2 regions of the Rarobacter incanus genome follow, and region 2 is predicted to be linked to the other one. Evidence: predicted binding sites of a transcription regulator. Region 2 holds the regulator's gene; the other holds the start of a gene.
What was found. The regulator LexA, encoded in region 2, represses DNA repair genes until DNA is damaged. The targets are predictions, from matches to a motif close to TCGAACANNTGTTCGA.

Region 1 (7,550 bases), 310 kb from region 2:
TGACCAGCTCGAAGTTGACCTCCGCAACAACGCGCACGGCCTCGCGGAAGACGTCCTGGCGGCCCTGGTGGGTGCCTAGCCGGTCCTTGTGCTGCTCGAAGACCTTGGCCGCTGCCTCCAGGGTTTCGGGGAAGAACATCGAGTGGTTCTCCCCGTCCTCCGACACCAGGTAGTCGAGCAGGTCAGCGAAGAAGAATTCCTTGGCGGGCCACAACCGGTAGAAGCTGCTGCGCGGCACGTTGGACTGGTTAATCAGGTCCTCGATGCTCAGGTGGTCGAGCCCCACGGTGAGCCCGGAGTCCGACAGCATGTCGATCGCGGTAGTCAACGCGATCTTTCGCGCCTGCTCCGCGGGAATGCGCCGCTGCCGACCCGATGCTCCTTTGTACGTTGTCACTGTGTGTCCTTCTTGTGCGTTGTTCGGCATTTCGAAAATGCGTGGTGGTGGCAACCGGTTCGATTGATGTGAGTCACCGTGCCGTATTTATAAAAATGCGTTGGAACGTCGTTGCTAGCGCATGACCGCCCTTGGTCGCGGGATGATGCTGTCACGCAAGAGCGAAAATCCGCAAACCCGCTGATCCCGACGATACTCGCGATGGGAGCGTGGAGCATGTTGGGTCTTGTTCGTGTCGCGACCCCGCACGACCCTACGGCGTCCGCAACAGGTGTGTGTCGCGGACCTACATACATAATATATGGTATCCATGGTCCACTCAAGGCCGTGGCGCCCTCACTTTCCGCGACATTGGAACGGCCAGGATCGCTGCCGCATCCGCCGTGCCTAACCCGTTGCCCCGCCCAGCCCACGCAAAAGTGCCGCCCGCGGCAACGCCGGGGCTGCCCGCTGGCCCGATTTGCTTGCCGGGTATCGGGGCGTCCTGCCCACCCGCCGGCGCGGGTTCGAGCACGCCTTGCGCCCCAGTTTCACCCGCTGGCGCGGCTCCAAAATCACCCGCCGCACCCAGTTCACCCGCGGTCGATGCGCCGATTTGACCGGGCGCTTGCGCCGGTTCGTCGATCTTTTCGCGCGCTGTCTTTGCCCATCCCGTGCGGCGCGCCACCTGGCGTCCCAGCGCCCGGAACACGACCGGATAGATCATCCAGGTGTAGATCAAATACAGGTGCGCCAGCACGACTGCAACGATGACCGATTTCAGCCCGGTGTGGCCAAGAGAGGCAAAGATCACCACCACCCCGGGCGCAAAAGACAGCACGTAGAACGCCACGACGACCTGCCACGGCATGTAGATGCTTACGTCGCCCAGTAGCAATTGCACGATCGAAGCCAGCACCGACAAACCCACGACGGCCTGCACCAACGGGGTCAGCAGGTACCAAACGTGATCGAACTTCGCCACGACGTTCGCGTGCAGCTTACCCACGCCGCGCACCAGGGCGACCGATTGCCACGTGCCTTGCGACCACCGCGTTCTCTGGCGATACAAGGTCCGGAACGAGTTCAGCCCCTGCTGATCGATCGTCACCGTGGTCGACTGCTCGCCGCGCCAGCCCGCCTGCAACATTCGCACGCCGATGTCCTGATCCTCGGTGAGCCTGGCCCGCCACGGCCCCGCGATCTCCTCGCTGCTGGCCGCGCGCCGAGCCGCATGCTGGGGCACCGGGACAACCACGGAGTCAAGGGCCGACAGGCGGTTGAACTGCCCGTTGCCGCCCATGTTCGCAGTGCCCCACCGCGAGCGCCCGCGCTGAAACACCTTTCCGAACACCAAGAATTCGAGGTTCTGGGCCCACGTCAAGAAGCTTGAGCGGTTGTAGATGCGCACCAGCGACTGCACCCCGCCGACGCGTTCGTCGACGAAGTGCTTGACCACGTCGGTCGCGTTGGGCGCCAGCCGCCCGTCCGCGTCCACGATCGTGACGATGACGTGGTCCGGGTCCCAGCCGCGGTAGTCGGGTGAATCCAGGACCCGCGTGTGCAGGTAGTGCCAGGCGTCGTTGAGCGCCTGGGCCTTGCCCTTGCGCGCGTTCGGGGCGGTCCGCGTCAGAACGATCAGTCCCGGCACGTCCAACCCGTCCAGGATCCGTCCGGTGTCGTCGTCGGAGCCGTCGTTGATCACCAAGATGATCCGGTGGGCGGCGGCCACGGCCGCAAGCCGCGCAACCGAATCCGCGATCGTGCGTTCCTCGTTGAGGGCGGGCACCACAAAGACCCACAGGTAGTCGCGTTCGCGTTCATCGACCTGCACATCGCGCACCGCAATCTCGCGGCTTGCGGGCGAAAGGGGGTCGGGGCGCTCGTCCTCATCGTCTTCTTGCGCGCGGCTGGCGCCCCACACAAGCCCAAAAAGCGTCGCCAAGCTCGCCACGATCATGATCAGCGCAACCCAATAGAGCGGTTGCAGCCACAGCGGCGTGCCTGCGTACGGATCAAAGCCGTTCATTGGGAAAGACTAGCCACCTGACGGTCAGGCTCGAAGGGCAAAGTCTCGGACGCGACCGGACGGGCGAACTGGGCCGGGGTCGCCCCGATGCGGCGCAGGACGGCGGCGCGGACCTGCTCGTCATCGAATTGGTGCGGGCGCGGGCCGTCGCAAAACACGTTCTCCAGGGTTTGAAGGATGCGCTGTGCCGCGTGGCCGTCGCCGTAGGGGTTTTTAGGTACTTGCCGCGCTCCGCGTGCACGGTGGGGCTATCGAGCAGGCGCGATGCGGCGTTGACGATGCGCTTGGGGTCAGTGCCGACGAGTTCCAACGTCCCCGCATCCACGCCCTCGGTGCGTTCGGTAGTGTCCCTGACGACCAGCACGGGGGTGTGCAGGGCGGGGGCCTCTTCCTGGACGCCGCCCGAATCCGTGATCGCTAGGTAGGAACGCGCCATGAGGCGAGCGAACTGGTCGTAGCTGCGCGGTTCGATCAGGCGAACGTTCGCGTAGCCGCTGAGGTGGCTGCGGATGGTCGTGCGCACCGCCGGGTTCGGGTGCATCGGAACGACAAAGACCGTGTTCGGGTAGGCGCTGGCCAACTGCGCGACCGCGCCGGATATCCGTTCGATGCCCGCGCCCCAATTCTCGCGGCGGTGGGCGGTAACCAGGACGATGCGGCGCGAGTGATCGTGGTCCAAATCCTCCAGGTCGGGGCCCAGGCTCCCGCCCTGGCCGACGGCCCACGACAGCATGTCAATCGACGTGTTGCCGGTGACCACGATACGGTTCGCGTCAATGCCCTCGGCGATGAGGTTCATCTTGTTGTGGCTGGTCGGGGCCAGGTGCAGCGCCGCTATGCGGGATATGAGTTGGCGGTTGCCCTCTTCGGGGAAGGGGGAAAGCACGTTCGAGGTGCGCAGGCCGGCCTCGACGTGGATGACGGGGATTCCGAGGTGGAACGCGCCGATCGCCGCGGCCGCGGCGGAGGTCGTGTCGCCGTGCACCATGCAGGCGATTGCGCCAAAGGGGCTGCGTCCGCCGTCCGCGCGGAAGGGTTCGGCGACCGGGCCCGGTTGCCAGATTCGGTCGAATGCGCCCGTGACGTGGGAAAACAGCTGGTTGAGCGTGACGGGGCCGTGTTGGGTGACCCGCAGGTCGATGTCCGTCTTGATGCCCGTGCTGGCGAACAGATCGGCCACCATGCGTTCGTGCTGACCGGTGCTAATGGTCACGGGCTGGAAGTGCCGGCTCGATTCGAGCGCTTGGATGACGGGAATCATCTTTATCGCTTCCGGGCGTGTTCCCACAACCGTCATGACCTTGAGAGCATCTGACCCCTGCGCCATTTTGATCCCTCACCGTTCTAATCGTTCGATCGGTTATTGCTGTGTGTCCGCTAACTACCCGCAAGAATAGGAAAGAACCCTGCGTATGGACAGGGAATTTGCGGGAAAGTGACTAAATGCACACGAGCGGTGGTCGGTCACGGTCGTTTATGCGTTCAAGGTCTGATGGCAAGGTGATGCGGCTTGCGCGTCGGTCTGTGTGGGGGAGTGTTGGGTGATGTGATTCTCCTTGGGCGTTACTGTGAATCGGGGCGAGTTCTTCAGGGTGCGGGTGGCTGGAGTGCGGTGCGCTTCTAGCGAACTAGTACATATGTGCGAAGTTTTCGGCATTGTGATTTAGACTGGGGTGGTGAGTGAACGCCTCGTCATCCAGGGCGCAAGGGAACATAACCTGCGCAACGTCAATCTTGACCTGCCAAGAAACAAGATGATCGTGTTTACCGGATTGTCCGGTTCCGGCAAGTCTTCGCTAGCATTCGACACCATCTTTGCCGAAGGGCAGCGCCGCTATGTCGAATCGCTGTCCGCGTACGCGCGCCAGTTTCTGGGACAGATGGACAAGCCGGATGTCGATTTTATCGAGGGGCTTTCGCCCGCCGTGTCGATCGATCAGAAGTCGACGAACCGCAACCCGCGTTCCACCGTCGGAACGATCACCGAGGTATACGACTACCTGCGCCTGCTCTTCGCGCGGGCCGGAACGCCGCACTGCCCTGTGTGCGGAGAAAAAATCGTCGCGCAGTCGCCGCAGCAAATAGTCGACCGGCTTTTGGAACTGCCCGCGGGCACTCGTTTCCAAATCCTTGCTCCGGTCATTCGCGGGCGCAAGGGTGAATACGCGGAACTGTTTTCCGAGCTGGTCACCCAGGGATTTTCCCGCGCGCGCGTTGACGGTCAAACCGTGCAACTGTCCAGCCCACCCACGCTGGAAAAGAAGCTCAAGCACGACATCGAGGTCGTCGTGGACCGGTTGGTCGCCAAGGACGGCATCCGCCGCAGGCTCACCGACTCGGTGGAAACGGCGCTCAAACTCGCCGATGGGCTTTTGATCGCCGAAATGGTGGACGCGGACGCCGACGACCCGCAACGCGAGCGACGATTCTCCGAACACCGGTCATGCCCCAACGATCACCCCCTGGCGCTCGACGAAATTGAGCCGCGCACCTTCTCCTTCAACGCCCCCTACGGGGCGTGCCCCGAGTGCACCGGATTGGGAATGCGGCTCGAGGTGGACCCCGACCTTGTGGTTCCCGACCCCGACCTATCCCTTCGCGATGGGGCAATCGCTCCGTGGTCGCATACCTCGTCCGAGTATTTTCAAAGGATCCTCGCGGCACTCAGCGCCGATCTGGGGTTCTCCATGGACACGCCGTGGAACAAACTGCCCAAAGAAGTCCGCAAATCCGTCCTGCACGGGCGCGATTACGAAGTGCAGGTCAAATACCGCAACCGGTGGGGCCGCGAACGGCAATACACCACCGGATTCGAAGGCGTCATGCCATTCCTGGAGCGGCGGCACGCCGAAACCGAATCCGAATGGTCGAAGGATAAGTACGAGGCGTACATGCGCGAGGTCGCGTGCCCCGCGTGTAAGGGCGCGAGGCTTAAGCCCGAGGTGCTGGCCGTCAAGGTATCGGGGCGTTCGATCGCGGAAGTTTGCGACCTGTCCATTCGCGACGCGTCCGGGTTCTTGGACAACTTGGAGTTGAGCGGCCGCGAGAAAATGATCGCCGGGCAGGTGCTGAAGGAAATCCAGGCGCGATTGGGGTTCCTGCTCGATGTGGGGCTGGACTACCTGACCATGTCGCGCGCCGCCGGGACCCTTTCCGGCGGGGAGGCGCAGCGCATCCGGCTCGCCACGCAAATCGGGTCGGGTCTGGTCGGGGTGCTCTACGTTCTGGACGAGCCGTCCATCGGCCTGCACCAGCGCGACAACCGCAGGCTCATCGACACCCTGACCCGCCTGCGCGACCTCGGTAACACGCTCATCGTCGTCGAGCACGACGAGGACACGATCCGGGCGGCCGACTGGATCGTGGACGTCGGCCCCGGGGCGGGGGAGCACGGCGGTCGCATCGTTCACTCGGGGGACCTGGCCGGGCTGCTGGCATCCAAGGACTCCGTGACCGGAGCGTACCTGTCGGGGCGCCGGTCCATCCCGCTGCCATCCGCCCGCCGCCCCATCGATAAGAAGCGGCAGGTCACGGTGCTGGGCGCGCGTGAGAACAATCTGCGCAACATCGACGTGTCCTTCCCGCTGGGCGTCCTCACCGCCGTCACCGGCGTGTCCGGCTCGGGGAAATCGACGCTGGTCAATTCGATCCTCTACACGGTCATGGCGAACCAACTCAACGGTGCCAAGCGCGTGGCGGGACGACACAAGCGCGTGACCGGACTTGAGGAACTCGATAAGGTCGTCCACGTCGACCAGGGTCCCATCGGGCGCACGCCCAGATCGAACCCCGCGACATACACGGGCGTGTGGGACCCCATGCGCCGGCTCTTCGCCGACACAACCGAGGCGAAAGTGCGTGGGTATGGGCCGGGTCGGTTCTCGTTCAATGTCAAGGGCGGTCGGTGTGAGGCATGCTCTGGGGATGGCACGATCAAGATCGAGATGAACTTCCTGCCGGACGTCTACGTCCCGTGCGAGGTGTGCCACGGGGCCCGGTACAACCGCGAAACCCTGGAAGTGCATTACAAGGGCAAGACCGTTGCTGACGTCCTGGATATGCCGATAGCCGAGGCAGCGGAGTTTTTCGCGGCGGTGCCGCGGATATCGCGTCACCTAAAGACCCTTGTCGATGTTGGCCTGGGGTACGTCCGGTTGGGCCAGCCGGCCCCGACCCTATCCGGTGGTGAGGCGCAGCGCGTCAAGCTCGCGTCCGAACTGCAGCGCCGCTCCACCGGGCGCACCGTCTACGTGCTGGACGAGCCGACGACCGGATTGCACTTCGAAGACATCCGCAAGCTGCTCGGCGTGTTGCAGTCGCTTGTCGACAAGGGCAACACGGTAATCGTTATCGAGCACAACCTCGACGTGATCAAGAACTCCGATTGGGTGATCGACATGGGGCCCGAGGGCGGGTCCGGCGGCGGAGTCGTCGTGGCGCAGGGAACGCCCGAACACGTTGCGAAGTCGCCGAAGAGCCACACCGGGTTCTTCCTGCGGGAGTTGCTTGGGTAGCGCGCTGTTTCGTTGGTCGAGTAGCCCGCACTTCGTTGGTCGAGTAGCCCGCACTTCGTTGGTCGAGTAGCCCGCGTAGCGGGCGTATCGAGACCGGGGGGTTGGGGGTCTTCGTTGGTCGAGTAGCCCGCGTAGCGGGCGTATCGAGACCGGGCGGTTGGGGGTCTTCGTTGGTCGAGTAGCCCGTGTGGCGGGCGTATCGAGACCGGGCGGTTGGGGGTCTTCGTTGGTCGAGTAGCCCGCGTAGCGGGCGTATCGAGACCACTCCTTCGTTGGTCGAGTAGCCCGCGTAGCGGGCGTATCGAGACCGGGCGGTTGGGGGTCTTCGTTGGTCGAGTAGCCCGTGTGGCGGGCGTATCGAGACCGGGCGGTTGGGGGTCTTCGTTGGTCGAGTAGCCCGTGTGGCGGGCGTATCGAGACCGGGCGGTTGGGGGTCTTCGTTGGTCGAGTAGCCCGCGTGGCGGGCGTATCGAGACCGGGCGGTTGGGGTCTTCGTTGGTCGAGTAGCCCGCGTAGCGGGCGTATCGAGACCACCCCTGCGTTGATCTCGATAATCGCCTTCGGCGCACTCGATCAGCTGTACCCGCGCACTTCGTTGGTCGAGTAGCCCGTGTGGCGGGCGTATCGAGAC
Region 2 (7,550 bases):
CGCATCATCGAAAATGCGGTACGAGCCCGCGAACGAGTGCCCGCCGCCGATGAGGTGATCTCCATCGATGGCGTGCAGGTAGTCATCCGCCGCGATGACATCGCAGGCGCGATCGCGAAGGCACGCAGGCGCCACAAGCCCCATAACGAGGCCCGCCTGACGTTTGTCAAGGAGATGTTGAGGGTGCTGACGGACCAATACCTCGTTGCCGACGGGCAGAGCCCCGACTCGGAGTTTCGGGGGGTCGTCAGCGAGGACCTGCGGACAAATCGCAACGTGCGCCGGGCATTGAATATTGCTTGGTTCCCCATCACGGCCGAAGACCTCATCGCGGATCTCTTCGCGAAACCGCACCGCTTGGAGCAGGCCGCCCCGATGCTCTCCCCAGCGGAGCGAGACGCCGTCAGGCGCGAACGAGGTGCGGGCTGGTCCGTCGACGACGTTCCGCTGGTCGATCACGCGTGGCAATTGCTTGGGCCTATCGATGATGGTTCGCGCGATCGCGACGCGGAGCGCGAGCGAGAACAAGCGGTGGCATTCGCCAGGGACGTGCTCGATGGTTCTGGGGCCGGCGGAGGTATCGTCGACGCCGAAACCCTCGCCTCTCGGTTCAGCGCTGGACGGGTCGGGGGGTCGACCGCGGATCGCGCCACCCACGATCGCGACTGGGTGTACGGCCACATCGTCGTCGACGAGGCGCAGGAGCTCTCGGCGATGGCGTGGCGCTCGTTGATCCGCCGTTGTCCCACCCGGTCGTTCACCATCGTGGGCGATACCGCGCAAACCAGTTCGGCCGCCGGCACCCGAAATTGGGAGCACAGGCTCGCCCGGCCCTTCGGGCATAACGTGCACATCGAGACCCTGACTGTGAACTACCGCACTCCCGCTGCGATCAGCGACCTGGCCGTCCGCGTGGCGCGTGCGGCCGGTTTGCGGGTGAGCACGCTTACGCCCGCTCGCGACGTGCCCGATGCCATACGCATCGAACCCACCGGACCAGGGGCTTCGCTGACGGCGGCGCTTCGGTTGGGAGTTGCGGAGGCGGCCAAACTCGCCGACGGTACCGTCGTCGTCATCACCTCCCAGGCACCAAGCGCGCGCCAATGGCTAGCGCAGTATGCAAAGACGAACGCCGGCTTGCATGACTTGACGCGAATTTCGGTGGCGAGCGCCCAGGATGTCAAGGGGCTCGAATATGACGTCGTTGTCATCGATGAGCCTGCCGCGATCCTTTCGGGCCCGGGCGGCGCCGCTGACCTGTTCGTCGCGCTCACGCGAGCTACGCGAAGGCTGGTCGTCAGCCACAGCGCAGACTTGCCGGCCGGGTTTGCGCTGCCCCACCCCGGCCGATAGGCCGCCCTCCGTCCGCGCCGCGACCGTTTTGGATTCCGCAGCATTTAGGGGCACGATGGAACGGTGCTAAAAGCCCTGTTACTTGAAAACCTGCATCCGGACGCCGCTCGCCTTCTCGCTAGCCGCGGCATCGAAGTCGTAACCCGCACGGGCGCCCTAGACGAGGACGAGCTGATCGAGGCCCTCGCCGGCGTCCACATCATCGGGATCCGTTCCAAGACCCAGTTGACGGAGCGGGTCATTTCCTCCGCATCCTCACTGGCGGTGATCGGCGCATTTTGCATCGGAACCAACCAGATCGACCTACAGGCGGCTGCAAACCGCGGAATTGCGGTGTTCAACGCACCGTTCTCCAACACCCGGTCGGTGGTGGAAATTGCCATTTCCAACATGATCTCCTTGGTGCGCCGCCAGCCGACGTTCGACAAGGACATGCACGCTGGCATCTGGAACAAGTCGGCCATCGGCGCCCACGAGGTGCGCGGCAAGACGCTCGGAATTGTGGGCTACGGGAACATCGGCACGCAGCTTTCCGTCCTCGCCGAGAACCTTGGCATGTCGGTCGTTTTCTACGACATAGCCGAGAAACTCGCTCTCGGAAATGCGCGTAAGGCAGAAAGCCTCGACGACCTACTCAAGCAAGCGGACGTTGTCACCCTGCACGTTGACGGGCGCAAGTCCAACCGCGGAATCTTCGGCGAGGAACACTTCGCCGCGATGAAACCCGGTGCCGTGTTCATGAACCTTTCGCGCGGGTTCGTTGTCGACGTCGACGCCCTGGCTAGCGCCCTGCAAACCGGCCACCTGTCCGGAGCAGCAGTCGATGTGTTCCCTACGGAGCCCAAACGCAAGGGCGACCCCTTCACGTCCCCCCTCCAGGGGCTGCCAAACGTGATCTTGAGCCCGCACACGGCCGGTTCAACGGAGGAAGCCCAAGAGGCGATCGGACAGTTCGTCTCGCACAAGATCCTTGACTACCTCAGCACGGGTTCGACCACGCTCAGCGTCAATCTGCCCAACCTCGCCTTGGAGCAGAGCACCGGGGCGGCTCGGATCGCCTACCTTCACCGCAACACCCCTGGTGTGCTGGCCCGCGTCAACAACATCCTCGCCGAGCACGGAGAGAACATCGAGGGCCAGCTGTTGGCTACCCGCGGCGACCTCGGTTACGTGGTGACCGATATCGGGTCGTCGATCGAGCCGGAAACCGTGGCGGCGCTGGAAGCTATCGAGCAAACCGTTCGCCTGCGGGTGCTCAAGGGAACGACCCGCTAAGGCAAGACACCGGTGACTGGATCTAAGGTGGCCGTGCCGCGAATGCCCCTGGGGTATTCGCGGCACGGCCACTTTGGCGCCCACTCTGCGCTCATCATTATTGGCGGCGGTGTGGGCCTCGATCCCGCTGCAAGGCAATTGCACCCACGGAAGCCAAATGCACCTAGGGCGCGGTGTCACCGTGTTCGGTGCGCAAAACATTGATGGCCGATTCGAAATCGTCGAGCGATTCGAAACCCTGATAAACGCTGGCGAACCGCATGTAGGCAACCTCGTCCAGTTCCTTGAGCGGGCCCAGAATTGCCAGACCCACGTCGTGGGAATCAAGCTCCGCGCTTCCCGACGCTCGCAGGGTCTCTTCTACCCGCTGCGCCAGGAGCGCGAGATCGTCGTCACTGACCGGTCTGCCCTGACAAGCCTTGCGGACCCCGCCGACAATCTTTTCTCGGCGGAAGGGCTCGGTCACACCGGATCGCTTGACCACCACCAGGCTCGCCGTCTCGAGCGTTGAGAACCGTTGCCCGCACGCCGGACATTGACGCCTGCGACGAATTGATAAGCCATCATCCGAGGTCCGCGAATCGACGACTCGTGAGTCGGGATTCCTACAAAACGGGCAGTGCAACGGCTCTCCTCAATTCGCTAACGCAGGCATCGCGACTGGATGCCCTGAGGTGAATGCTACTCGGTCCCTGCCCGTTAGCGGGAAGTTGCGTCCTTGGCACCAAGGCCGCGAAGCAGGCCCAGCTCGCACGCTCGGACGCCAAGCATTAGCGCGGACCCCGCTCCCGGGGCACTAACAAAGGTGCCCGGACACCGCCCACGCACCGGGAAGCGCGAGTCTTGGTCTCGTCAAGGGCGCGAGCGAAGGTGCCCGGACACCGCTCGCGCACCGGGAAGCGACGGAACCGCCGGTGGGGAGTGTCCATGTGGACACTCCCCACCGGGACGCCCCGTCCCCGCTGCGCGATCTCGATACCACAGCGACCCCGCAACGCGCGGCGCAGCCTCCAAGCCGCGAACCGCCTGACATCAGCACCTTCGAACCCCCAGTCGTCCAGCACCACAACCAATTTAGGTTAGCCTAACCTTTTGCGCAAGCGTCCGTCCAGATACTGGACGAGGACCAACCCGGCTAGCGCCAACATTTCCCGCGGCCGCGAACGGCACCGAATTGACACACCGCGAAGAAGGTCCACCGACGGCTTCATGTGCGGTCACCACCGAAAAGCGGGCGGCTAATCCCTCCCAGTGCCTCACCCGGGCCACGGGGCGGCCACCAGGATTCGGCACGACGACGCAATGGGCAACCTAGCTCACACCGCGCGCGGCAAGAGGATGAGCATCCCCGGCTCGATGTGAGATCCATCGAGATCGTTCAGGTCGCCGATAGTAACCAATACGTCGCGCACGTCTTCACCGGGCTCGGCTACGCCTGCCGCAATTTGCCACAGAGTCTCCCCGGACATCACGGTGTGCACGCGCACAGGAACTGGAGATTGCGCATCTCCGGCAAAGGCGCCCGACCAGCCGATGAGGAAGCTGAGCACGGTGATCAGCGCTACCACTACACCCAACGCACGGCGACGCAAGCGGACGGATCCACCACCGGCCCCGCCGACGCCCGCGGCCACCCACTTGCCAAAACCATCGGTCCCGCCCACACCCGCGGCCGCCCGTCCGCCAAACCCGCCGGCGATTCCGCCAAATCCATCGCCCGTGACAGCCATGAAAGCCTCCCAATTCCCATTAGAACATCTGTATGCCTACAACCGTACGCTTGGTGCGCGCGCATTGCAACCCTTGTGCGATGTTTCATACAACCGTGGCATCGACAATCTGAGTGTCGTAGACTTGTACGATCAATCGCACAAGTAGTGCAACACGACCGTGTGACATTGGAACGAGGGAGGGATTCGATCGTGGCCCTTAACGAGTCGAAGGGATCCGGCAAAGGCGTCAATCCGAGGCACAGACCACCAGACGTGTCCTGGTCCCGCACCGCCAAGAAGCGCGGGCAAGGAAGCGTTCTCAGTGCGGGTCAAACCCATAGCGATGTATCCGAACGCCAGCGCGAGATACTGCAGGTCATTCGCGAGTCCCTCGACGCTCGCGGTTACGCGCCTTCGATGCGCGAGATCGGGCTTGCAGTCGGCATGGTCTCGCCCTCGAGCGTGAAGTACCAATTGCTAGCGCTGGAAGACAAGGGGTATCTGCGACGCGACAAGCATCGTCCCCGCGCGATGGAGCTGACGGCCGCGGCGCTCTCGGTGACGACGGGCAAGGATGCACCGCGACCTGCCGCCGCGGCACCGCAGGAGGCACCTTCGAATACCGCTGGTGTCGATACCGCATCGATCGCGAGCCAGGTTACGCCGGTTCCGCTGGTGGGACGCATCGCGGCGGGCTCGCCAATTCTTGCCGATCAGCAGGTCGAGGACGTGTTCCCCTTGCCCAAGCAGCTGGTGGGCGATGGCGAAGTCTTTATGCTCAAAGTGGCCGGGGATTCTATGGTCGACGCTGCCATCTGCGACGGGGACTGGGTCGTCGTGCGGAGCCAGCCTGTTGCTGAAAGCGGGCAAATCGTGGCTGCCCTGCTCGATGACGAAGCGACCGTCAAGACGCTGCGTCGCGCCGACGGCCACGTGTGGCTCATCCCGCACAACGAGCAGTACCTACCCATCAACGGCGATCAGGCGACGATCATCGGTATCGTCGTCGCAGTCCTTCGAAGCATCTGAATTCGCGGCGGGGGCCCGGAAACAACGCCGTTTCCCGGCCCCCTCGACTCCGATTTGACTAGAATCCGAGAGTTCGCACCACCGACCGCAGCCGGTCGGCCGAATTCTGCAGGCCCCGCAGTTCTGCCGCCGAGAGAGGCAATTCGATGTGGCGCGAAACGCCCGCTTTTCCGACCACGGCCGGAACTGACAGGCACACGTCATCGATTCCGTAATAGCCGTGGAGTAACGACGACACGGGCAACACCGCATGCTGGTCCTGCAGCAAGGCTTCCACAATGCGTGAACCCGCCGCCGCGACGGCATAGTTGGTGGCGCCCTTACCGGCAATGATCCGGTATGCGGAGTTCACGACCTCGTAAGCAATCGCCGCGCGCGCCTCATCGGAGAGCGGACCGTTCGCGTCCAGCCCGTCCCATTCAAGCAGCGGGGCTCCCCCGATCGTGGCGGATGACCACAGCGGAATCTCTGAGTCACCGTGTTCGCCAACCATGTACGCGTGCACGTTCTGGACCGCGATCCCGGTGTGCTGGCTGACAAGATAGCGAAGCCTCGACGAGTCCAGGACGGTGCCCGAACCGAAAATCCGGGAGGCAGGAAGCCCGGAGATCTTTACCGCCGCATACGTAACGACGTCCACCGGATTTGTGACCATGACGTAGGTTGCATCGGGGCAAACGTCCAGCAACTGCGGCAGAATCTTCTTCGTGAGATTCGTCGTGGACTCGGCCAGTTCCAAGCGGCTCTGCCCTGGCTTCTGCTTGGCGCCGGCGGTCACGAGGACGACATCGGAGCCAGCAATCGCTTGCACATCGTCGGAGCCGACAATTTCTGCCTGCTTCATGAACTGAATTCCGTGTGCCAGGTCGAGGGCCTCTGCCTCAACCTTCGCCTTGTCGATGTCAAACAGCGTCACGTCGCGCGCAACCCCGCGCATCAGGAGGGCGTACGCCATGGTCGATCCGACCGCGCCGGCGCCAACAATGGAGACTTTGGTACGCCGCAACGCACTTAGCGGATCCGCGCCTGGTGCCGGGTTTTTGTCGATTTCGGGTTGGCTCATTTCGAAGTCCTTTGCGCGCGTCGATACCGTCGGATGGATGAATTTTAGTCCGTGCGAGCCGCTGCCTGTAGCCGGCCAAGCGCGCTCACCGCGACCCGGCGGTCATCGGTGCGCCAAAAGTCGGGAAGTGAACGCACTAGGAAGCTCCCGTAGGACTTGGAGGCAACCCGCGGATCCAAAATTGCGACCACGCCGCGGTCACTATCCGAGCGGATTAGCCGTCCCACCCCCTGCGCAAGCGCCAGGGCGGCAGATGCCAGCGAAACGACCTGGAACCCGTTGCCACCGGCCCGCGTTACCTGTTCAATGCGCGCGGAAGCGATCGGATCGTCCGGCCTGGCGAACGGGATCTTGTCGATGATGACGAGCCTGCAAGAATCACCCGGCACATCGATGCCCTGCCATAAGGAGCGCGTGCCGAACAAGCTGGTTTCCTCGTCGCCCGCAAACGTGCGGACCAGCTCCCCCAAGTGCCCCTCGTCTTGCGAAAGCACCGGCCAGGGAACGCGGGCGCGCACGGCCTGCGCGGCCTCCACCGCCGCCCGGCGCGACGTGAACAGTCCCAGCGTACGGCCGCCCGCCGCCAGCATCAGTTCCACGATCGCATCGATGTGGCCTGCGGGGACTGGCCCGGCGGCAGGTGGCGGCAGTTCCCGCGCGACATACAAGATTCCCTGCCGACTATAGGAAAATGGAGTTTCGACCCGTTCTCCCCGCCACCGCAGGGCGGCGGGTTCCAAAGGCCTGCCCTCATCATCGAGGCGCGAACTCGCGCGCGGCCACGGTGCCTTCTGCTGCGGGTCCCAAAGCCCAATGCCCCGTGCGAACGGCTCGAATTTTCCGCCCAGAAACAGCGTCGCCGAGGTGAGAATGGCGCTGCGAGGGCGCAAGACGCGGCCCGCTATCGCGCTCGACACGTCCAGGGGCGCAACGTTGAGCGCGGGCACCGAATCCGGGCCCGCTGGGGATACCCACAAGACATCGGCGCCGCTGGCCGCCGCCACCCGCTCCGCGACCTCGAAGACCTCGGTGAGCGACGCGCGCGCCAGGCGCGTGGAAGCATTTCCTTGGTCGTCGCCGCGAAGATCGCTCAGCACCTGGCGCGCGCCATCGCGCAC

Region 1: the regulator LexA is predicted to act here: its motif matches at 4,035-4,050, upstream of uvrA (excinuclease ABC subunit UvrA).

What each region holds. Positions count from the first base shown of each region.
Region 1 is NZ_VFNV01000001.1:436,628-444,177, reverse strand. It holds gene FB389_RS01790 (hypothetical protein) at 1-397, opposite strand, end outside; gene FB389_RS01785 (glycosyltransferase family 2 protein) at 717-2,405, opposite strand; gene wecB (non-hydrolyzing UDP-N-acetylglucosamine 2-epimerase) at 2,392-3,732, opposite strand; gene uvrA (excinuclease ABC subunit UvrA) at 4,082-6,919, shown strand.
Region 2 is NZ_VFNV01000001.1:121,716-129,265, reverse strand. It holds gene FB389_RS00525 (HelD family protein) at 1-1,353, shown strand, start outside; gene serA (phosphoglycerate dehydrogenase) at 1,417-2,628, shown strand; gene nrdR (transcriptional regulator NrdR) at 2,792-3,253, opposite strand; gene FB389_RS00510 (LysM peptidoglycan-binding domain-containing protein) at 3,945-4,358, opposite strand; gene lexA (transcriptional repressor LexA) at 4,707-5,369, shown strand; gene FB389_RS00500 (L-lactate dehydrogenase) at 5,428-6,432, opposite strand; gene FB389_RS00495 (ATP-dependent DNA helicase) at 6,477-7,550, opposite strand, start outside.